Regions from separate parts of the Paenibacillus sp. EC2-1 genome, predicted to be linked through region 1. Evidence: a T-box and tRNA genes for the amino acid it is inferred to sense, from the RefSeq annotation. Region 1 holds a T-box; the other holds one or more tRNA genes.

Evidence for each region. The T-box of region 1 lies ahead of metG (methionine--tRNA ligase). A T-box ahead of a tRNA ligase gene usually reads a tRNA of that ligase, here a tRNA-Met.
Region 2: it encodes a tRNA-Met, which carries the amino acid that the T-box ahead of metG (methionine--tRNA ligase) is inferred to sense. The anticodon was not compared.

The regions. Positions count from the first base shown of each region.
Region 1 is NZ_CP186006.1:2,011,866-2,023,660, forward strand. It holds gene ACK8P5_RS09420 (stalk domain-containing protein) at 102-2,894, shown strand; gene ACK8P5_RS09425 (Fur family transcriptional regulator) at 3,094-3,585, shown strand; gene yidD (membrane protein insertion efficiency factor YidD) at 3,582-3,848, shown strand; T-box leader at 3,900-4,157, shown strand; gene metG (methionine--tRNA ligase) at 4,229-6,202, shown strand; gene ACK8P5_RS09440 (metal ABC transporter substrate-binding protein) at 6,404-7,348, shown strand; gene ACK8P5_RS09445 (metal ABC transporter ATP-binding protein) at 7,418-8,167, shown strand; gene ACK8P5_RS09450 (metal ABC transporter permease) at 8,214-9,020, shown strand; gene ACK8P5_RS09455 (cytochrome c biogenesis CcdA family protein) at 9,033-9,746, shown strand; gene splB (spore photoproduct lyase) at 9,743-10,813, opposite strand; gene mntR (transcriptional regulator MntR) at 10,999-11,424, shown strand; gene ACK8P5_RS09470 (family 10 glycosylhydrolase) at 11,509-11,795, shown strand, end outside.
Region 2 is NZ_CP186006.1:195,358-207,152, reverse strand. It holds gene hisG (ATP phosphoribosyltransferase) at 1-211, opposite strand, end outside; gene ACK8P5_RS01125 (ATP phosphoribosyltransferase regulatory subunit) at 242-1,438, opposite strand; gene ACK8P5_RS01120 (acyltransferase) at 1,747-2,943, opposite strand; gene ACK8P5_RS01115 (acyltransferase) at 3,223-3,729, opposite strand; gene ppaX (pyrophosphatase PpaX) at 3,743-4,396, opposite strand; gene lgt (prolipoprotein diacylglyceryl transferase) at 4,403-5,521, opposite strand; gene hprK (HPr(Ser) kinase/phosphatase) at 5,533-6,471, opposite strand; gene ACK8P5_RS01095 (ABC transporter ATP-binding protein) at 6,978-8,102, opposite strand; gene ACK8P5_RS01090 (PucR family transcriptional regulator) at 8,208-9,413, opposite strand; tRNA gene ACK8P5_RS01085 (tRNA-Lys) at 9,519-9,591, opposite strand; tRNA gene ACK8P5_RS01080 (tRNA-Tyr) at 9,599-9,684, opposite strand; tRNA gene ACK8P5_RS01075 (tRNA-Phe) at 9,697-9,769, opposite strand; tRNA gene ACK8P5_RS01070 (tRNA-Asp) at 9,844-9,920, opposite strand; tRNA gene ACK8P5_RS01065 (tRNA-Thr) at 9,935-10,010, opposite strand; tRNA gene ACK8P5_RS01060 (tRNA-Val) at 10,031-10,106, opposite strand; tRNA gene ACK8P5_RS01055 (tRNA-Met) at 10,116-10,192, opposite strand; tRNA gene ACK8P5_RS01050 (tRNA-Ser) at 10,227-10,318, opposite strand; rRNA gene ACK8P5_RS01045 (23S ribosomal RNA) at 10,458-11,795, opposite strand, start outside.

The DNA.
Region 1 (11,795 bases):
TTTTTGGAAGAAATATAGCAACTTTTACCGGAAGTGGGCGTCTAATACTATGATGTTTAGATAGAGAGAATCAAAATCACACAGGAGTTGAAGGAGCAGAAATGAAACTTAAGAGAATGTCCATCATCACTGTACTTGTCATGGCACAGATATTATCTGTTGTGCCTGTGAGTGCGCAGTCTTCTGCTGTCATCGTACCCGGTCAAGATATGGTTCAATCCGAGGCGACGAACAGCGGACAATTAGAACAACAGCAATCTCTAAAGTTGCAATCACAAGAGGCAGATGCCTCAAGCCATGCGACTAAGTCACCATTGACACCAAATAACCCGTCGGAAGCCGTTGAAGATACTTCATCATCAGATAAGATCAATAATAATGAAATGAATGGCAAGGACAACAATCAAGAAGAAGTTGAACAACAAGAGCAATTGGAGCAAGAACCGATTCAGCAAGATAAACCGGTAGTCGATGAAGTGGAAGAGGATAAAGATAGCGAGAAGTCAGATGACCAAAAGGGTCAGGATGAAACCGAATCCCTAAACACGGAGAAACAGGAAACGAATACTTTAGCTGTATCCAGTAATGAGCTTGTACTAATCATGAATAGCGCCGATATGTACCACAATGGCAAGTTCTATAAGGCAGCTCAGCCAATGGCTGTCAAGAGTGGGGTATCATATATTTCGATTCGAGCTATGGTTGAGCGGGCTGGTCTGAAACTTACATATGATAATTCTACGAAAGAAACCATTATTATTAAAGACGGCAATGAGCTTCGTTTTAAAACGGATAGCAGTATTTATAAGGTTAACGGTGAGTCACGGCAAATGAAGGGGCCTTCCTATCAATACAAGAATACATTTATGGTGCCTCTCACTTCAATTACACAAGCATTAGGTATACCTTATAAAGTAAATCAGCCCGAGAAGAAGATCATTCTAGACCTTTCTTCTATGACCGGCGGAAGTGGAAACGGTGGTGGAGTAGTAGATCCCGAGCCGCCTATCCCGAATGAATCAGGTCTTATTCTCATGATGAATAGCGATAAAATGTACCACAATGGAAAGCTTTATATTGCGGGACAGCCGATGGCTGTGAAGAACGGTGTATCCTATGTAGCCATTCGTTCATTAGTTGAGCGTGTTGGGCTGAAACTGGCCTATGACAGTTCCACGAAAGAAACAGTAATTACTCGTGGGGCAGATACATTGCGTTTCAAGACGGATAGCAAAGTCTATACCGTGAATGGTGTAAAAACTACGATGAAAGGTGCAGCATATCAATCCAACAATGTATTTATGGTACCGCTGACCTCGATTACACAGGCCCTAGATATCCCATATAAAGTGGATCAGACGAATAAACGGATTATTCTTTCTTTGAGTACTAAGCCAGTTGCTTCCTTCACCATCGAGAATGATGAGATTTTTGCAGGACAGACAAAGGTGAGGTATAAGACAAGTCCTTACTCTCCATTGGGTCTCCCAATTATTGATGAGAAGTGGGAAGGTAGAGAGGAGATTTTTGCAGAGCCTGGTGTGCGGACGATTACATATTCCGTTCAGGACTCAAGTGGTGAGTGGAGTGATCCATATTCGGTAACCATCGAGGTATTAACTCCTAACGAACCGCCGGTTGCTATGTTTATCACGGATAAAGATGAATACAAGATGGGTGAACGAATCACTTATACCGATCAAAGTACGGATGATGAGAATGCGATTGTAAAATGGGATTGGGATAATAATGCTGAAGCATTTTTCACACCTGGACCCGTAAAAGTTGGATTGACTGTAACCGATAAACATGGTGCTACGAACTATTATGAGAAGACACTTATCATTACATCTGAAACGTTATATACACGTGAAGAATTCAGTCAGCTATTCTCAAAAATCGGTGAAAAATACATCTTTGACGGCTCTAAGGTTCCGTCGATGGAGGAGTTTCCTTACTCAAGAACTTCTGAACCTACCACGCTAATCCGTAGTAATAGTCCAGAAACGGTATACACGGAAGGAATCGTATATCGCGAAACAGGGATCGGATCGACTAGATTTATGATCCATCATTTGAATGCTACAGGTAAACGGATGAAAATGTATGTCGTTGCGACTAATATTAATGACACCAATGCCTTGTTAACGACACAATATGTAGGATTTGGCGGTCCAATTAATATTCCTACAGCTACGGGTAAGGCGTCTGTACAGAGATACTTAGAATCCATGCAGTCCGGTAAGGATTATCAGTCGATCTACCTAAAACCAGGTGAGAGCAGAGTCATTTTACAGGAGCTGAGTGCGACTCCGATGAAGAATGAACAAGTAATTTCGATGTTTGCAGATCTTTATACGGATTCACCTGTTCGTTATGATATTGTCATGATTGAAGAGAACAAAGACCCTATTCAAAAGCTTCCTTTCTTAAGACTACATCCGAGTGATGGAGTCCATAACCGGGGTACTTATTCGGATGCTACACGTATCATTGAATCGAATGAACTGATTGGTAACACACCTTCTCGTCTTGCAATTGGTGATAAGGTAAGTGATCCGAATCTAGTTGGTCATGACGGCATAACAGGTTATCAGACCTCTAATTCAGGTAATTTTGGTGTTGTCTACCGCATAAAGTTGAATCGAGTAGCTCCTAATACATTGATTTCATTTAATCCCCGTGGAGGTAAATACATGGGCGTTGTTATGGTCAATGGAAATATCGTAGGTGCACCGAACTCTGCTGCGTCTTCTGCGCCTAACGAGGCAAGTATTCTATATCGTACGGGTACCTATGAGCAGTCTGTGGAAATTACGTTTACAGCTGCACCGGGTAGCAGCTTACCAATCAACTTCCTATTCACGCCATTGCCAGAATTGAAATCGAATTAAGGTTAAACCTAGCCCCAAGTGTCCGATTAAGAGGAACTTGGGGCTTTTTATGTCTATTGATCAGTTCCTTTGAGATGATTTTGAATTCTGTCGGTGTCTACCATAGACTTGTCTCGTTGACTAGGCACATTTTTTCATGCATTATTAATAGATGACATGAAAGACCTAGACATTTAAGCGATCAGGAGGTTAACTGCGTATGCTGACGACGGAACAGATCATAAACGGCATGTCCGAGAACGGGCTGCGCATTACCGATCAGCGTAAGACACTTGCCAAATTATTTGGAGAACATCCAGGGTATTTAACAGCTAAGGATGTATACGAATATATGGGTAAGAAATATAGTGGTCTCAGTTTTGATACGGTTTATCGCAATCTTAGAGTATTATATGATCTTGGTGTGCTGGAACAGGTTGTGTTTGAAGAAGGTATTAAATTTAGAGCGAGCTGTAATGAAGAACATCATCATCATCACATGATATGTCTTCAGTGTCAGAAGACTTATCCGATCAAGTTTTGTCCGATGCAAGTGACCGATGGTCCAGAGGATTTCCAAGTGGTTCAGCATAAATTTGAAGTATTCGGATATTGTAAAGAGTGTGCCAAGGATACGACAACACTGAAGAAAAACACATCACCACATAAGACAAATTCGTGTGAAGATGGAAAGACGGAATCTTTATCATGAGTAAAATTTCAGCTAGTCGTGTTGTAAAGGTACCTATCCACATATACCGTAAGTTCATTTCACCCTTGAAACCGGCTACATGTCGTTTTTATCCTACGTGTTCTGCTTATGCTCTGGAAGCTATCGAAGTGCACGGAGCGCTGAAAGGATCATGGTTAGCGGCCAAGCGTATTGCTCGCTGCCATCCTTTTAACCCGGGAGGAATTGATCTGGTTCCACCACGTAAGGGGGCTTCGAATGATGTGGAAGTTCAAGGCCCGTGACAAGTAACCTTGACACCCGAAGGGTTCGTTGATTATATTGAAGTTATATATGCATTTCCGAGGAAGAGATAAGTACGAAAATCAAATCTTGTACAGAGAGCCGGGGAAGCTGAAAACCGGTCAAGGTTATTTTTGGAAAATGGTCTTGGAGGAACCACTTTTGAGCGATCCAGTTCGTCTGGACGTAAAGGAGTGGCGTGATCCAGCGTTAATGGACGGTCGTCTTTGAATAGGCGGTCGGTGAGCCTGTTGCCCGTAAGGGTACAGGGAATTTGGGTGGTAACACGTGAGATAACTCTCGTCCCATAGGGATGAGGGTTTTTTGTTGTGTTTTCACAGACCAAAATAAACGATAAATTAGTGAAAAGGATGGGTTAATCATGACAGACAAGAAGACATTTTATATTACGACACCGATCTATTACCCAAGCGACAAGCTGCACATCGGTCACGCTTATACGACTGTAGCAGGTGATGCTCTGGCACGTTATAAACGTCTGCGCGGTTTTGATGTTCGCTATCTGACAGGAACGGATGAACATGGTCAGAAGATTGAACGAAAAGCAGCTGAAGCGGGTAAGACACCACAACAATTCGTTGATGACATTGTAGCGGGCATTAAAGATCTGTGGAAGAAGCTTGATATTTCGAACGAGGACTTTATCCGTACAACAGAAAAGCGTCATACGCAAGTTGTTCAAGATGTCTTTGAACGACTGCTTGCCCAAGGTGATATTTACAAAGGGGATTATGAAGGTTGGTATTGTACACCATGTGAGTCGTTCTTCCTTGAACGTCAGCTCGTAAATGGTAACTGCCCAGATTGTGGCCGTCCTGTTGAATTGGTAAAAGAGGAAAGTTATTTCTTCCGTATGAGCAAATACGTAGACCGTCTCCTTCAGTTCTATGAAGAGAATCCGGACTTTATCCAGCCGATCTCCCGTAAGAACGAAATGATTAACAACTTTATTAAGCCGGGGCTTGAGGATCTTGCAGTTTCTCGTACTACGTATGAGTGGGGAGTTAAGGTGAAGAGCGATCCGAAGCATGTTATTTATGTATGGATCGACGCGCTTTTGAATTATATCACCGCGCTTGGCTATGGAACCGAAGATCGTTCTCTGTTTGATAAATACTGGCCGGCAGATGTACATCTGATGAGTAAAGAGATCGTCCGTTTCCATACGATTTACTGGCCGATTATTCTCATGGCTCTAGACCTTCCACTTCCTAAAAAAGTGTTCGCTCATGGCTGGCTCTTGATGAAGGATGGTAAGATGTCCAAATCTAAAGGAAACGTTGTCGATCCTGTAACCATGATTGATCGTTATGGCCTCGATGCACTCCGTTATTATCTACTTCGTGAAGTTCCTTTCGGAGCTGATGGAACATTCACACCGGAAAGCTTTGTGGAGCGTGTTAACTCTGATCTTGCGAATGACCTTGGTAATCTGTTAAATCGTACGGTTGCGATGGTTGATAAGTATTTCGGGGGAGAGGTGCCAGCTTATCAGACCGGAGTAACAGCATTTGATGCAGCTATGGAAGAAGCGGCAAAGGAAGTTTACGACAAGGTAGAAGAATCGATGGAGAATATGGAGTTTTCGGTTGCACTAACAGCTATCGGTCAATTCGTTAGCCGTAGCAACAAGTACATCGACGAAACACAGCCTTGGGGACTCGCTAAGGATGACAGCAAGCGTGAAGAATTAGCTTCGGTGATGAGCCATCTGGTTGAATCACTTCGAATTTCCTCCATCTTGCTGCAACCATTCCTTACGCGCACTCCTCAGAAAATCTGGCAGCAGCTTGGTATTCAAGAAGGTGAGCTGACAACCTGGGATAGTGGACGTGCACTTGGCAGCATTCCTGCCGGCACGAAGCTTGTTAAAGGAGATCCGATTTTCCCTCGCTTGGATGTTCCGCAAGAGGTTGCCTACATCGCTGAGGCTATGACAGGTGGCACGAAAGCTGCAGAAGAAGCACCGAAGCCTGAGGCACCTGCAGAGGATGAAGTGATTGAACATAAAGAGGAGATCGGTATCGAAGATTTTGCTAAAGTTGAGCTTCGTGTAGCTCAAGTTATTTCCGCTGAACCGGTTAAAAAAGCAGATAAACTGCTTAAGCTTCAATTGGATCTCGGTTATGAGCAGCGTCAGGTTGTATCTGGTATTGCAAAGTTTTATAAGCCGGAAGACCTCGTTGGTCGCAAAGTCATCTGTGTAACGAACTTGAAACCAGTCAAGCTTAGAGGAGAATTGTCTCAAGGTATGGTACTGGCGGCTTCAAAAGGTAGCGAGCTTACGCTCGCAACAGTACCGGATAGCATGCCTAACGGTGCGATCGTAAAATAAACCATCTCTTACTTGAATGGTTCATTTCAGAACGGTATACCCTGTTAATGGGGTGTACCGTTCTTTTTACATATTTAAAAGTATAAGAACATACTCTTAATAGTAATTTTTACGATTTAGTTGACAAGATCTTTCAGATGCTCTTATAATCTTGTTAGTAATCATTACGATTAAAACAATAGATCGGAGAGTAAACATAAGATGAAACATAGAATCAAAGCAGGTTACGGAATACTGATGTTAGCATTAATAATGGGTCTAACCGCTTGTGGAAGCCAAACAGATGGCGTTGTAGAGGGGAAAGTAAATGTCGTAACGACGATATATCCGATCTATGAGTTTACAAAAGAGATTGGTGGAGACGAAGTAAATGTTATAAATCTCCTTCCGACTGGGGTAGAGCCTCATGACTGGACACCGAAAAGTCAGGATATTATTAATACATCGAAATCTCAATTGTTCCTTTATAATGGTGCTGGTCTTGAAGGATGGGCTCCTTCATTTTTGAAAGGACTTAATAAAGATACGCAGGTTAAGCCGGTAGAAACTAGTCAAGGAATTGAGCTTATTGATTCTGAAGGGGACGACGGTCACGGACACGGAGAAGAAGGAGATCATGGTCACCATGTAGACCCTCACACTTGGGTAAGTCCAAAGTCTGCTCTAGTTATGGCACATAATATTCATCAAAGTCTTGTAGAAGTCGATCCAGATCATGCGGCCTATTATGATGAGCGTTATGCTGGACTTAAGGAAAAGTTAGAAAAACTAGATGAATCATTTACAACACAATTATCAGGACTTCCTAAACATGAAATTGTTGTGTCTCATCAGGCATTTGGTTATCTGGCCCGGGATTATAACCTGGAGCAATATGCTATTATGGGCTTGTCTCCAGATGCTGAGCCTCGTGCACAGGACCTTGTTAAGCTGACGAAGACAGTGAAAGAGAAAGGTATACGCTATATTTTCTTTGAGGAGCTCGTATCGGATAAACTAGCTAAGACCTTAGCTTCTGAGACCGGTGTGGAAACGCTCGTACTTAACCCTGTAGAAGGCTTAACGAAAGAACAAGAACAGAATGGTGATAACTACTTCACATTGATGGAGAAAAATTTGCAAAATCTCACTAAGGCTTTACAATAGTAAGGTGGATCACAAGGTTTTGAGAAATCTTATGTTTATTAGCAAAATAATGAGAAAGGCGGCCAAGGTATGATACCAGCACCACAGGATTGTCACGAATCGATTATACAACTGAGAAATATATCATTTTCCTACCGGGAGCAGCAGGTCATCAAAGATCTTGATTTTGCCGTCAAAGAACGCGATTTTGTCGGAATTGTAGGTTCCAACGGAGCGGGGAAAACGACCTTACTGCGAATGATCGTGGGTTTATTGCCAGCGACTGAAGGCAGTGTTGAATTATTCGGTCAGAAGGTCCGTAAGTTCAGGGATTGGGAGCGAATCGGGTATGTTCCGCAGAAGAACGCCTTTAATCCACTGTTCCCAGCAACAGTGCGTGAAGTCATTATGTCAGGACTTTATTACCGAAAAAATATGTTCCGTCGCATCGGCAAAGAGCAGCAGCAGAAATGTGATGATGCACTTGAAGTCATGCGTATACAAGATATAGCACACAAACGGATTGGTCAGCTGTCAGGTGGACAGCAGCAACGCGTCTTTCTTGCGAGGGCGCTAATCAACCGTCCGGATTTACTCATTTTGGATGAGCCTACGAAAGGAATCGATTCGGAGACCCAAGCAAGTTTTTTTGAATTGATCACCCATATGCATGCACATCACAATATGACCTTCTTGATGGTGACACATGATCTGGATATGGTAAATGGCTATTTAGGCACTTCTCCAGTGCAGCAGAACGGGAAAATTCAATTTTTTGTACGTCACTCACATGATATTGAAAACTGTACAAAACAAGATCTGCAACACTCACTCGTTTAATAAAATAAGATGATATAAAGTTAAAGCTGCGAAGGAGACGTTTTCATTGCTTGATATAATACAAAGTGATTTTTTTCAGCGGGCACTCCTCGGCGGTATTCTCATCGGTGTTACAGCGCCGCTGATTGGTATCTTTTTGGTGCTGCGAAGATTGTCCATGATTGGGGATACACTCTCCCATGTAACAATTGCAGGTGTGGCTCTCGGTTTTCTTATTGAAGTATATCCGCTGGCTGCGGGACTTGTATTTGCCGTGCTAGCTTCATTCGCGATAGAGAAGCTTAGAAAAGCTTACAAAAGTTATGCCGAACTATCGATCGCCATTATTATGTCCGGTGGGGTTGCACTGGCATCTCTCTTTTTCACATTAGGAATGGGTTATAATACCGATGTGATGAGTTATTTATTTGGAAGCATCTACACACTTGATACGACAGATCTATACATGGTAGGCGGAGTTACAATAATCGTTATCGTAGTTGTGAGCCTGTTCTTCAAAGAGTTCTTTCTGCTTAGCTTTGAGGAAGATGCAGCAAGTGTGAGTGGTTTACCAGTTAAACTGATGAATATGCTGATCACTGTGCTAACAGCGCTTGTGGTGAGTACCGCGATTAAGATAGTAGGCGCCCTGCTTGTATCAGCCCTGTTGACGATTCCAGTGGCGATTAGCTTGCTTGTGGCAAGAAGCTTTAAATCCTCTGTGATTCTCTCGGTTATCATTTCGGAGATTGCTGTTATAGGAGGTCTTATACTGGCGGGAGGGTTCAACTTAGCACCGGGAGCGACTATTGTTTTACTATTAATTGCTTTACTTGTAGTAACGTTGCTTGGTAAAAAGGGTTTTACAACATAAAGGGGGAGAAGATTGGCTGATATTAATGTCGGTATTGCGTTCGCCGCGGGTCTGGCTTCTTTTATATCTCCATGCTGTCTGCCGTTATACCCGTCTTACTTGTCTATTATTACAGGGATGTCTGTAAATGAACTTAAGACAGAACAGAACCGGAAGGAGGTGCGCACGCGTACACTTACGCATACGCTTGCGTTCATCCTTGGGTTCTCTGCTGTTTATTATTCACTTGGCTGGGGAGCTGGAATATTTGGTGAAATATTTATAGAATACCAGGATTTAATTAGACAGCTTTCTGCTCTTTTAATCATTTTAATGGGTTTGATGCTTGTAGGAATTTTTCAACCAAGATTTCTAATGAAAGACCGGAAATTTGATTTCAAATCAAAGCCGACCGGATACATAGGCACATTTTTGTTTGGCATAGGGTTCGCTGCAGGGTGGTCACCTTGTGTTGGCCCAATTCTTATGGCTATTATAGCGCTTGCTGCTACTGAACCAGGGACATGGTTCCCTTTAATCACATCATACTCTTTAGGCTTTGCCGTTCCATTCTTCGTACTTGCATTCTTCATCGGCTCTACTCGCTGGATCTTGAAATATTCAAGTGTCTTAATGAAGATTGGTGGCGTGCTTATGATTATTATGGGGATTCTGCTCTTCACGAATCAAATGTTCAAAATCACAATCTGGCTGCAGTCTTTGACTCCAGATTGGTTGAAATTTTAAGTGAAGTAATCAATCTTAGCTTTAGGGAAATGTTCAAAGATCCGCTCTGTGATGAATTCGCGCAGGGCGGTTTGTTGTTCTTGGGGATATACATATTTATATTGTCCCCAGCGGCCCCACTTTTGTTTACGCTTTGCAATATCCATTTCCAGCTTAGATTTCGGATATCTTTGTTCGATTAGATTTTTGGCTGTTTTGGTGAAACGGTGTTGAATCATTTCAAAGGTTAAACCATCTGTTGCATCTTTCGGCAGTTTCATTGCCAGGCGCTCTAGAAGCTCAGCATAGCCCTTTTCCCAGCCGTCATACCATATAATTGGAGCTATGATGAATCCTAGTGGATATCCAGCGTGAGCGATCTTAGCAGCGGCCTCAATGCGTTCATCGAACCGGGAAGTGGCTGGTTCAAATTGACGAATGACATAGTCAGCATTGATGCTGAATCGAATTCTTGTATGATTATTATGCTTAAGATCAAGCAAAGGACCAACATGATGAAACTTGGTGACGAACCTTAATCGGCCGAACTCTTCACCTGCCATGAATGTAATTAATTCTTGAAGGGAGTGGGTAATGTGCTCAAGCCCTACAGGATCCGAAGTACAAGCCGCTTCAAATGTTGTTATTTCAGGTGCTCGTTCCTCGATATATTGCTTAGCTGTGCGAAGAATATCCTCCGTGTTAACATAAACACGAATGTAAGGTTTAGCCCCGAGTGTTGTCTGCAAGTAACAATAATGGCAATGACCCATGCAACCTGTAGAAATAGGAATGGCATAGTCTGCTGAAGGCTTTGATTGATCGAATTTTAATGTTTTTCGCACACCCACAACAAGAGTTCGCTTTGCAATCCGGTATTTTTCTTGCTCGGTTTCACCCGGGAGATTTGTAATACGATTGTGGGATGTCGTCATACGATGCTCAATCCCTCTTGCTTTAACAAACTCCATAATTTCTTTACCTTTTGGATACTCTAAAGCGCCTGGTTCAAAATAAACAAGGTCTGGAATAAAAGCTTTAGTACTCTTTAAAGAGCGAGCAGGGCGTTCGATTGTTTTTACCGTCACGGCAAGCCATCCTTTCAACTCAGAGGTACATTTAGTCTGCTCTCACATAAGTGGTTCAACACGTGCCAATTATTCGAAGGAATCGGGCCAGGACTTGCCAAGTACTCTCTGAAACATGTATCATAACATGTGCAGGTAATATGGTTTTTTTAGTAAGACGTAATTTTTAGAAAAGAGGGAAAAAGATGCCGACACCCAGTATGGAGGATTATTTGGAGCGCATCTACAAGCTGATCGACGAGAAGGGATATGCGCGCGTTTCGGATATTGCCGAAGGCTTGGAAGTACATCCCTCATCCGTCACGAAAATGATTCAGAAGCTTGATAAAGATGAATATTTGATTTACGAGAAATACCGTGGTCTCGTGCTTACGAGTAAAGGTAAGAAGATGGGCAAGCGGTTAATGGCACGACATCAGCTTCTGGAAGAGTTCCTCGGATTAATTGGTGTTCTTGAAGAGAATATTTACAAGGATGTTGAAGGAATCGAGCATCATTTAAGTTGGGATTCCATTACTCGAATTGAAACGCTCGTTGAATTTTTCAAGCGAGATGAAAATCGCATTCAGGAATTACGTGACATTCATAACGAATTAGTCAGCGAATCTTAACAGGGCATCTGTCCGCTGGTGACAGATGCTTTTTTGCTTTTGTATGTTTACCTGCAAATCTATCAATGCTGGAGGATATGTGGAATGAAGTTTCGTAGATGGTTGCTTTTGTTGTTCATATCAGTACTATGTCTCCCGTCCTTTGCCCCCCCTGCCCAGGCCAAAAGCCCAGAGATTAGCATTATTCTGGATGGACAAAAATTAAACAGCGATATTTCACCATACATATTGTCCAAGGTAAACGTGACGATGGTCCCTACCCGTGTAATAAGTGAGGGACTCGGGGCATCGGTTCATTGGAATCAAAAAGAAAAAACAGTAACGGTTTCGAAAGATGGCTCAAAACTTGCAATGACTTCTGGGCGAAGCAC
Region 2 (11,795 bases), 1.8 Mb from region 1:
TACCGATATCTGCTACCCCGTATTCCACATAGGTTGGCACGTCGACCGGCTTGGCCAGAATAAATTCCATTCCTGCCTCCGGCAAAGAAATAACTAGCTTACGCGTATCATCCACATCCATCGGAATAGGAAGTCCTGCGGATCGAAATAACTCAGATGCTTTTTTATAGATTCGTCCTTTAGGCATAGCTACTTTTAAAATTTCTGCCATGAACCGCACCTCCTTTCTTTAGGTCTACATTTATGAGAATGTGAGAATCTCTGCATAGCCTTTATGAAGTAATCCATGCTCAGAAGCATCTTCCTGCCTAGCCAAGTATCCCTCATCTTCTCCGCTTATCAGTGCAGTAACAACCACTCTTCCTTCGCTGCGTAATAAAGCTGCCTGCGTCAATCCTTCCTTACGCTGCTCTGCTGTATACTGAACTAATACCGGAAGCTGTTCCGAAGCTTCCTTGACCTGAACACCATCCAGGATTCGATTTGTCTTTAAGGCAAACCCAGTTGCCGGCACATTCCGTCCAAATTGCTGTAACAGCTTATCGTAACGTCCACCACTTGCAACAGGTGAGCCAATCTCAGCAGCATAACCTTCAAAAGTCATTCCCGTATAATAAGAGAAGTCTCCGATCATCGTCAGATCGATTAGCACATGTTCCGAGACATTGTAAGCTTCAATCACTTCCCACACCTTGCATAAATGTTCTATGGATGCACGGGCCAATGGATCACTGCTTAGCTCCAGCGCTTGCTCACATATCTCCCGACCGCCTCGAAGTCTAAGGATGCCCTCTAGCTTATCGGTTTGGACATCCGTCAGATCCAGCCCAGATATCGTATTCCGGTACCCCACATAATCTCGATCTAACAAGTCATGCTTTAGATTCTCCTGATCTTCAATCCTGTCAGGCAATACCTCTTCCAGTAACCCATTTAGGAAGCCTACATGACCTAGAGCGATTCGGAATTTCTCCACCCCAGCGGCCTGTAGTGATTCAATTGCCAGAGCTACAACCTCAGCATCTGCCTCAGGTGAGTCGTCACCTACAAGTTCCACACCCGTCTGGAAAAACTCAGCTTCCCGCCCAGCTTCTTCTTCAATCGCACGAAACACATTGGCATGGTAAGAGAGACGGATAGGAAGTGGCTCCTCTTTCAGCAAAGACGATACAACTCTGGCAATCGGAGCTGTAATATCCGAACGTAGAACCATCGTCGTTCCCCGATTGTTGAGCAGTTTGAACAGTTTCTGATCAGACGTTGAACTTGCGACTCCAACCGTATCGTAATACTCCATCGTTGGCGTCATAATCTGTTGATATCCCCACCGGTCCATACAGGCAAGGACTTGGTGCTCAATCTGACGCAGTCTCACTACCGCGTGAGGTAAATAATCACGGACGCCAGCCGGTTTTTCAAAGCCTTTAGGTTTAGACATGACGTTACACCTCGAATCTATATTGTTCTTTATCACATTAAAGTGCTAATATGCTACCAAAGTAAAGAATATTGCATATGTTACCATACATTTAGTTGCATCGTCAATCCGTTTATGACTTGTCCTTATTTCAAATAATTAGCCTCTTATCCCCAAGGTAAAATAAACCAGGTTGCTCCTGTTATTATAACCTACTCCTATCTAACAAGTAGAGTATAAATAAAAAAGCCGTCCAATAACCGGACGGCTTCATGCTGGCTCAATGCCAGCATTTTATGAATTATATAAGTGCAATGATTTATTTAAAACTACATACCAACCGATTTCTTTCCCGAATCCTGTTTGGCTGGATCTTTTGGCTTCAAGGAACGTGGTACACTGCCGAGCAGCACCCATGAACCCGGAATATATTTCATTATTAATTGTACAAATAATGCAGTCACAATGAGAGCCGTCACCATACCACCGTAAACCCAAATCAAGTAATCATCTGTCACTGGATTCAGACCGAATTTATGCTCACGATAAAAGTTAAGCCACAACGGATGCATCAAGTAAATCGCAAAGGAAAGCTCACCAATCCGCGTTAAAAGGGCAACGATCTTTTTCCATCCACTGTTATACAGCCAGTTCGCAGCCTGCATTAATACGATAGCGGAGAAGACGGTGTGTATATTCCACAGGAATTCATATACTAATGAGTCATACTTCGCTCCATGCAGACGTGTGTTATACCAGATCTGTACATGTGTCAGAGCCAGTATCAGCCAGCCAGCCCACAGCGCAATCGTAGCAGACTTTTGACGGCGTGTTTGTTTCTTCCAGCCTGAGGTTAACCATACTTTATATTTATCATAATTAATGGCTAGGTAAGCACCCAGCAAGTAGTAAGCTAGATAAGAAATCGCCAAGCTTCCTTTGGTAGCATAATGCAGCTCGTATTTATTCCAGACGATAAAGCCCCATTGCAGCAAGAACCCGATCGGGACTGCCCAGCGCACAAGGAATTTAGAAGACTTCAATAGCTTCAGGAATAACGGGAATAGAATATAGAACTGTAAGCTAATGAACACAAAGTATAGATGCGTATAGTTCTGACCCTTGGACAGACGCTCAAAGAATGTAGGTATTTGTGCACTCCAATCGATCGAACTGTTAAGCAATCCATTTTGATCAAGTCTTACGAAAAAGTATACGATCGAAATGAGTAGATAAGGTAGCAAAATATACAAAAGCCGTCTCTTGTAGAAGTTAGTAATCAAGCTTCTCGTCAAAGGACGATCATAATAATTGTAGAACAGAACAAAGCTGCTCAGAAAAATAAATGAAGGTGTCCCGTACTTAAAAAATATGTTCAAAAAATTAATAATATAATAGAAGCGAGAATCAATCGCATCCACCGTTGCAAATGAGGTCGCATGCACATGCAGTACGCCCAGAATGGCCAGTGCCCGATAAATATCAAGCTGCGGTAGCCGTTCCTTTCTAATTTGAGTAGCTCCCATATTTTAAATTTCCCCTTTAGTGAAATTGAGTAGAAACAGACCCAGCAAGTAATAATATAAAAAAACGCTCAGCTTGACGATAGTGACAACAGAGCGTGAAGACAATAGCATGTTTTTTTATCATAACAATACGGGCAGTGTGTGATTTCACACGTTCCTACCAACGAAAAGGCCCCACAAGGCAGTTACCTAGGGGACCATTAATTATTTTTTACGTTATTTGCCCTACTCATTTTACAATAAAACAAGCTATTTTGGAACCTGTGACGACACATTGTCTCAAATTGACTCATCTTCCGGTGTCACCCGTTTGAGCTCCCGAAGCGGATTGCCACCCACAAATGCACCCGGTGCCACATCCTTATGTACGACAGCGCCGGCCGCAACTACTGCACCATCACCTATCGTCACACCCGGCAAAATAGTCGTGTTCGCACCGATCAATACATTCTCACCGATGATAACTTCCCCAAGCCGATATTCCCGTATAAGGTATTCATGCGCCAGAATTGTTGTGTTATAGCCTATGACCGAGTTCTCCCCCACGGTTATCTTCTCAGGGTAGAAGACGTCCACCATAACCATTAATCCAAAAGCGGTATGCTTGCCAACCTTCATCCCGAGCATATTCCGGTAGATCCAGTTCTTCATCGGGAGGACAGGACAGTAACGGGCCAATTGCACAAATATAAAGTTCTTAACACCCTTGAACGGACTCACTGTGCTGTATATATGCCACAGCGCGTTATGCCCTTCCACAGGGTGGCGAGTTACCTTTCTGGCCATTGCACCTTGGCTCCTATTCCTGTATCTGTTTCTGTCCTACGATTGAATAAATGTCCCGCATATCCTTCAAAATATAATCAGCTCCGTAATCCCGTAGCACCTGCTCACCTTTCAGCGACCAAGCGACGCCAGCAGCTTGAACGCCAGCAGCCTTTGCTGACTGGATATCTACAGCACTGTCACCCACCATTAAGGTCGTTTCCGGATTACATCCAATGGCTTCTATCGCCTTCAGCACCGGCTCAGGATGCGGTTTCGGATTCTCCACATCATTAACCGTTACAACCGCAGACATATACTTATCCAGATTGAACTTCTCTAAGGTCATCAGTGTACCCGGACGTATCTTAGTGGTTACAATACCCATAGAAATCCCTTGAGCATGTAGCCACTCCACAACTTCATTTACATAAGGAAATGGCTTAACCATGTTATCGTGATGTTCCTGACTATAAGCCCGATAAAGGGGAACCAGAGATGTAACGTCCTCCATACCAGAGAACTTCTGGAGCTGGTACTCCAGTGTCGTTCCCATATGAGGAATAATACCTTCCCTCGTCAGGGGACCATTAGGTCCCTTTTCAAAGACATGCATAAATGAGGCAATAATCAGATCATTCGTATCAATAATGGTGCCATCCAGATCAAATAGTACGGTTTCAATCACGTTGCCCTACTCCTTTTTGTCTTCCGCATCTTTATTGATCGAAGTGTCATGCTTAGAGGATCTTTCAGATTCCGCAGTTTCCACCAAGTCTGATGCACTCTTATCATGCACAGGACCAGGGTTAGAAGGTGTTGACTGATTTGCCTGCGGTTTGTTTCCTTGCTGTGGTTTCCGATCAAGTGTTGCCTCTGGTGTTGGACCCGATCCTGGTTTAGTACATACAATCGGGTCTAAGTAACGTTCATTCGCTCTTCCCGTTACCCGTCTTACAACAATCCATATAACTCCCACAATTACGATAAGTATCGGCAATAGCTGAGAAATCCGAATGTTTCCATATGCAGGATCTAAGTAGCCTTGCTCAAATCCCATCCAGGTCATTGGAGCCCACAAACTATTAATAATGGATTCAAGGAACGAAGAACCTTGGAATGCCAAGCTATCCGTACGTACAGCCTCGATATAGAAACGACCGATCGAATACCAAATGAAATATCCAATGAATAGCTCACCTACACGCAGAAACTTTTGTCTTCGAAGTACAAGCAATAATACTAGTCCAACAAGGTTCCACACGGATTCATATAAAAAGGTTGGATGATGGAACACACCATCAACATTCATCTGGTTTACAATGAAGTCAGGAAGGTGCAGACTATTGCGTAAGAATGATTCTTCTACAGGCCCACCATATGCTTCTTGATTGACAAAGTTACCCCAGCGGCCAATAAGTTGACCTAACAATAGCGAAGGTGCACATAAATCTGCAATCCTCCAAAAATTATATCCCTTATAGCGCACATAGATGATTGCACATATGATAGCACCGATTAGTGCTCCATAAATGGCAATACCACCATTCCAAATCTTGAATACATCAAGGAAGTTATCTTTATAATCTTCCCATTTAAAAGCCACATAATATATTCTCGCGCCTATAATGGCCGAAGGAACACCCAAGAGCAAGAGGTCCATGAAGAACTCTTGTGGAATGCCAAAACGTTTTCCTTCACGGATTACAAGCAGAAGACCTGCCAAAGCTCCCAACCCTAGAATAATTCCATACCAATGGACGCGCAGCGATCCGATCGAGAAAGCGATCGGATCGATCAGCAATGTAGACATTCAATTCCCCCCTAGTCCAGATCATCCATATCATCAGCAATTGTAGCTGTTAGTTTGTTCGTAAACTGCAATGCTGCATTCAAGCCCATTTGTTTCAAACGGTAGTTCATGGCCGCAACCTCAATAATAACAGCCAAGTTCCGCCCCGGACGAACTGGGATGGTAACGAGAGGAACATCGGTATCAATAATACGTGTCTTTTCTTCATCCAAACCCAAACGATCATACTGTTTATCCTGCTGCCAAGCTTCGAGACGAACAACCAAAGTAATCCTTTTATTGTTTCGCACGGCACCCGCACCAAACAGTGTCATTACGTTAATGATACCTACACCACGGATCTCTAACAAATGACGGATTAACTCCGGAGCTGTACCGTGTAACTGGAAGTCAGACGTCTGACGGATTTCAACCGCATCGTCCGCAATAAGACGGTGACCCCTTTTCACAAGCTCGAGCGCTGTTTCACTTTTACCAATACCGCTTGTACCTGTAATCAGCATGCCTACACCATAGACATCACATAGAACCCCATGAATCGTAGTAGTCGGTGCAAGTTTCCGCTCTAAAAATCCAGTAATCCGGCTTGTCAAAATCGTTGTCGCCATACTGCTTCTCAATACCGGTAGACCCGTTTCATTACTAACCTCAACTAGCTCTTCAGGAACATCCAACGAGCGAGTAATAATAATACAAGGCGTCTCATCTGTACAGAGACTCCGCATACGATCTCTGCGCTCCTCTGGCTTTAACATTGCAAAAAAAGCTAATTCCGTCCGTCCCAATAGCTGAACACGCTCACGTGGATGATACTCAAAATACCCCGCCATTTCCAGACCGGGTCGGTTAAGATCGTCTGTTGTTATTTGGCGTTTCAAGCCTTCATCTCCGGAGATGACCTCCATTTGGAACTGCTGTACCAGTTCAGACACTTTCACTTTTTTGGCCATGGTTATACCCCTTTTCGTCCGTATGTTGTTAGAAATCATATCGCGAACCAACTGTTGATCCGCTCACACATGTATCGTTAGTAATGGAGTATACAGACTAGCTCCCCACCTAAATATTTAATCCGATGGAGTTAATGTACCCGCCATAATCCGCATAACACACTTCATTTCATCCTCATGTAAATGCTTATCCTTAGATCAATTATGTAAGCCTTACTTCCTGATATCTTAAAGGAAAATAGCACTAAATGCAATGTTGCCAGGTTTTTCTAGTAAGGTTTGATATATCCAAACACATATCATCGTAACTTTTATATTCTCTGTAGATTGTACTCAGCTACGATTTAAAAACCTTCTTCGACATAACTTCAAACTTAATTCGTGATCATCAGATACTTGTTGTTATCGTCTACAAATCTTCTAATCTACTTTGAGGTCCATCTATAGAAATAACAAAAAAAACCGCCTCACAGGGCGGTTTTTCTCGGAACCCGACTGTCGGAGAATTAGTCTCCCAACAAAACGTTCAGTTCGGTCTCTTTATCGAAGATATGAACTTTGTTCATGTCAATTGCCAATTTAACGTTATCACCTTCACGAGTTGTAGAACGTCCGTCTACACGGCCAATAACAGTCTCTGCACCCAAACCACTCAGATACAAGAGCATTTCGTGACCGAGGTTCTCAGTAACGTCAACTTTTGCAGTGAAGATCGTGTTTGGAGATGCTTCCAAGAACACTGGCTCTTCATGAATATCTTCTGGACGAAGTCCCATGATAACTTCTTTACCAATCAGGGATTTGTTCTTCAAAAGTTGTGCTTTACCACCTGGTACTTGAACGTTCAAACCTTCAGCTGTAAAGAATACGCCTCCGTTTTGCTCGGACAATTTACCGTTGATAAAGTTCATAGTAGGGGAACCAATAAAGCCTGCAACGAACAAGTTGCTTGGGCTGTTGTAAAGCTGTTCTGGAGAATCAGCCTGCTGGATGATACCATCCTGCATAACAACGATACGGTCACCCATCGTCATAGCTTCTGTTTGGTCATGCGTTACATAGATACAAGTGGTTTCAAGACGCTTAACCAGCTTTGTAATTTCGGCACGCATCTGACCACGAAGTTTTGCATCCAAGTTGGAAAGAGGCTCATCCATCAAGAAGACTTGTGGATCACGGACAATCGCACGGCCCAAGGCAACACGCTGACGCTGACCACCGGAAAGAGCTTTCGGTTTACGCTCTAGCAAATGTTCGATATCCAAGATTCTTGCTGCTTCACGTACACGTTTGTCGATTTCGTCCTTCTTCACTTTACGAAGTTTCAAGCCGAAGGCCATGTTCTGGTACACATTCATATGCGGATACAAGGCATAGGATTGGAATACCATCGCGATATCACGGTCTTTAGGAGCTACATCGTTAACAACGCGGTCACCAATGTAGAGTTTACCTTCAGAAATTTCTTCAAGTCCAGCGATCATCCGCAAAGTTGTGGATTTACCGCAACCGGAAGGTCCTACCAATACCAGAAACTCTTTATCTTTAATATCGAGGTTAACATCGATTACTGTTGCCTTATCGGATCCTGCATATTTCTTATAAATGTGCTCTAAACGTACGCCTGCCATGCTTGTTGCCCCCTCATATTAAGTGTTATGAAATCGAATACATTTTATAGTCTTAATATTAACCTATAGACTTCTGACTGACTATACACAATCTGCACAAAAATCTTATTTTCTTTTCGTCACTTTATACAATAGAAGAGTAATTTTAACCAAAACAGCATCTCCGAAGCTCCGAACATCAAGTCCAGTCTCTTGTTTTATCTTATCTAAACGGTATAAAAGAGTATTACGGTGAATATACAAACGCTTTGCCGTTTCACTAACATTACAATCTAATTCAAAAAAACTTTCGAGCGTAGACAGTGTTTCGGCATCTTCAAACACATCTGTATGGTGGCTCCCGTACTCCTCTAGGAAGCGGTTTCGCTGCACTTCAGGAATACTAAATAACAAACGTTCCAGATGAAGCCCGGTCGATAAATGAATATGTTCTTTCACTTGAAAAGTTCGTCCGATAACCATCGTTTCGCGAAGTTGTCTAAGCATGCAAGGTAAACCTTCGGCTACCTTAATGGCTGGGATTGCGGCAATATGGAAGTCACCCACCCACTCATTCGATACCAGCTCATATAGACCCATACAAAAGAGTGTCAGTAAGTCCTGATCTCCTTCGCCTGGAATCTCTTCCTTCTCATCTACCAAACCATCCAAAAGCTGCGGATCAGCAAGAACAAGCCATGCCTTCTCCTGAAGAGGTACTAATACAACTTCCCCATCAAAATAACTACGAAGCAACCTCTGAAGCGATTTGAAGGTTGTATCGGTGGGATGCTCACTTTCATTCACAAGTAAAAAAGGAATTACTTCTTCCGATAGAGATATTCTATTAGCTAGCTCATCTGGTAGAGTAGCGTATAACTCATCAGCTTTTATGCGCTCGTTTAGCCATTCTCCCAGTTTAAGCGCGTAATGTTCTTCTTCTGCCTTACTACTATACCGTTGGAGCTTAGTAGATGGATCGTTATAAACAAGATTAGATAATAAAAGTCCAATTAGCTTCACCTCAGTCTCGGTCACCTTATCAGACGGGACTGAAATTATAATAGGTACATTATTCTTCACAGGAATTGAAAACCACACTTCACCCTGCTCTAGATGATAAGAGATTCCTGCTTCCGACTGTTCTATCATTGGTATCTTTATGTTCATTTCATTAAAAGGTCCAATATCACTTGTTGTCTGACTATGAAGACTGGGGATTGTTATAGATTCGAGCAGCAATTCAGACTCTTGCTCATTCAACGATTTAAGTGTCATAGGAATACCCAGCGTGCTCTTCAAACTCTGCAGTATTTGCTCTATCTCCGTCATTGATGACTCCACCACTTTGTCTTTTTCTTATTATTTTAGCATATCTATAGCAGTCAACTGAAATATATACAAAAAAGCCGTCAACATAGTTGACGACTTCTGTGATGAGCCATGAAGGACTCGAACCTTCGACACCCTGATTAAAAGTCAGGTGCTCTACCAACTGAGCTAATGGCTCATAAAACTGGTGGAGGATGATGGATTCGAACCACCGAACCCGTAAGGGAGCAGATTTACAGTCTGATGCGTTTGGCCACTTCGCTAATCCTCCAGGATTAAAAGGTGGCTCGGGACGGAATCGAACCGCCGACACGAGGATTTTCAGTCCTCTGCTCTACCGACTGAGCTACCGAGCCATATTTAGTTTAATAAAAAAATAGTGTGAAGCGATTTAACTTCGCACATTTACCCAGCCATTTAATATAATAAATGGCGGAACTGACGGGATTCGAACCCGCGATCTCCTGCGTGACAGGCAGGCATGTTAGGCCTCTACACCACAGTTCCGCATTTAAAATAACTGGTGCCGGCGAGAGGACTTGAACCCCCAACCTACTGATTACAAGTCAGTTGCTCTACCAGTTGAGCTACACCGGCGTATTCAATTAAAAATTCAATGGTGGAGGCTGAGGGGTTCGAACCCCCGACCCTCTGCTTGTAAGGCAGATGCTCTCCCAGCTGAGCTAAGCCTCCAGGTATGTATGGTAGCGGCGGAGGGGATCGAACCCCCGACCTCACGGGTATGAACCGTACGCTCTAGCCAGCTGAGCTACACCGCCATATCAATACAGGATTACATTCAGGTTATATAAATGGCGGAGAGAGAGGGATTCGAACCCTCGCACCGCTTACGCAGTCTAACCCCTTAGCAGAGGGTCCCCTTATAGCCACTTGGGTATCTCTCCATCATAACCTTATGCAAGTTACAGAGATTGACTCCCTGAAAACTAGATACGAAACTTGAATTTGCGATTAGTGCTTCACCGTAACTCACACCGGACCAAAGCAGATGCTTTCGATGCGAGCTTCACAGCGTGAAGCTTGTAGGATAAGCCCTCGACCGATTAGTATTGGTCAGCTCCATGCATTGCTGCACTTCCACCTCCAACCTATCTACCTCGTCGTCTTCAAGGGGTCTTACATACTGGGAAATCTCATCTTGAGGGGGGCTTCACGCTTAGATGCTTTCAGCGCTTATCCCGTCCATACGTAGCTACCCAGCCATGCTCCTGGCGGAACAACTGGTGCACCAGCGGTATGTCCATCCCGGTCCTCTCGTACTAAGGACAGCTCCTCTCAAATTTCCTACGCCCACGACAGATAGGGACCGAACTGTCTCACGACGTTCTGAACCCAGCTCGCGTACCGCTTTAATGGGCGAACAGCCCAACCCTTGGGACCTACTTCAGCCCCAGGATGCGATGAGCCGACATCGAGGTGCCAAACCTCCCCGTCGATGTGGACTCTTGGGGGAGATAAGCCTGTTATCCCCAGGGTAGCTTTTATCCGTTGAGCGATGGCCCTTCCATGCGGTACCACCGGATCACTAAGCCCGACTTTCGTCCCTGCTCGACTTGTAGGTCTCGCAGTCAAGCTCCCTTATGCCTTTGCACTCTTCGAATGATTTCCAACCATTCTGAGGGAACCTTGGGGCGCCTCCGTTACTCTTTAGGAGGCGACCGCCCCAGTCAAACTGCCCACCAGACACTGTCCCCGCACCGGTTCACGGTACTAGGTTAGAACCTAGATACGATCAGGGTGGTATCCCAACGGCGCCTCCACAGAAGCTTGCGCTCCTGTTTCTTAGGCTCCCACCTATCCTGTACAGATCGTACCCAAATCCAATATCAAGCTGCAGTAAAGCTCCATGGGGTCTTTCCGTCTTGTCGCGGGTAACCTGCATCTTCACAGGTATTAAAATTTCACCGGATCTCTCGTTGAGACAGCGCCCAAATCGTTACGCCATTCGTGCGGGTCAGAATTTACCTGACAAGGAATTTCGCTACCTTAGGACCGTTATAGTTACGGCCGCCGTTTACTGGGGCTTCGGTTCATAGCTTCGGATTGCTCCTAACCACTCCCCTTAACCTTCCAGCACCGGGCAGGCGTCAGCCCGTATACTTCGCCTTACGGCTTCGCACAGACCTGTGTTTTTGTTAAACAGTCGCTTGGGCCTTTTCACTGCGGCCCCCTCGTGCTATTCACACTACCGGGGCACCCCTTCTCCCGAAGTTACGGGGTCATTTTGCCGAGTTCCTTAACGAGAGTTCTTCCGCGCGCCTTAGAATTCTCTTCTCGCCTACCTGTGTCGGTTTGCGGTACGGGCACCTTCACCTGACTAGAGGCTTTTCTTGGCAGTGTGAGATCATGACCTTCGCTACT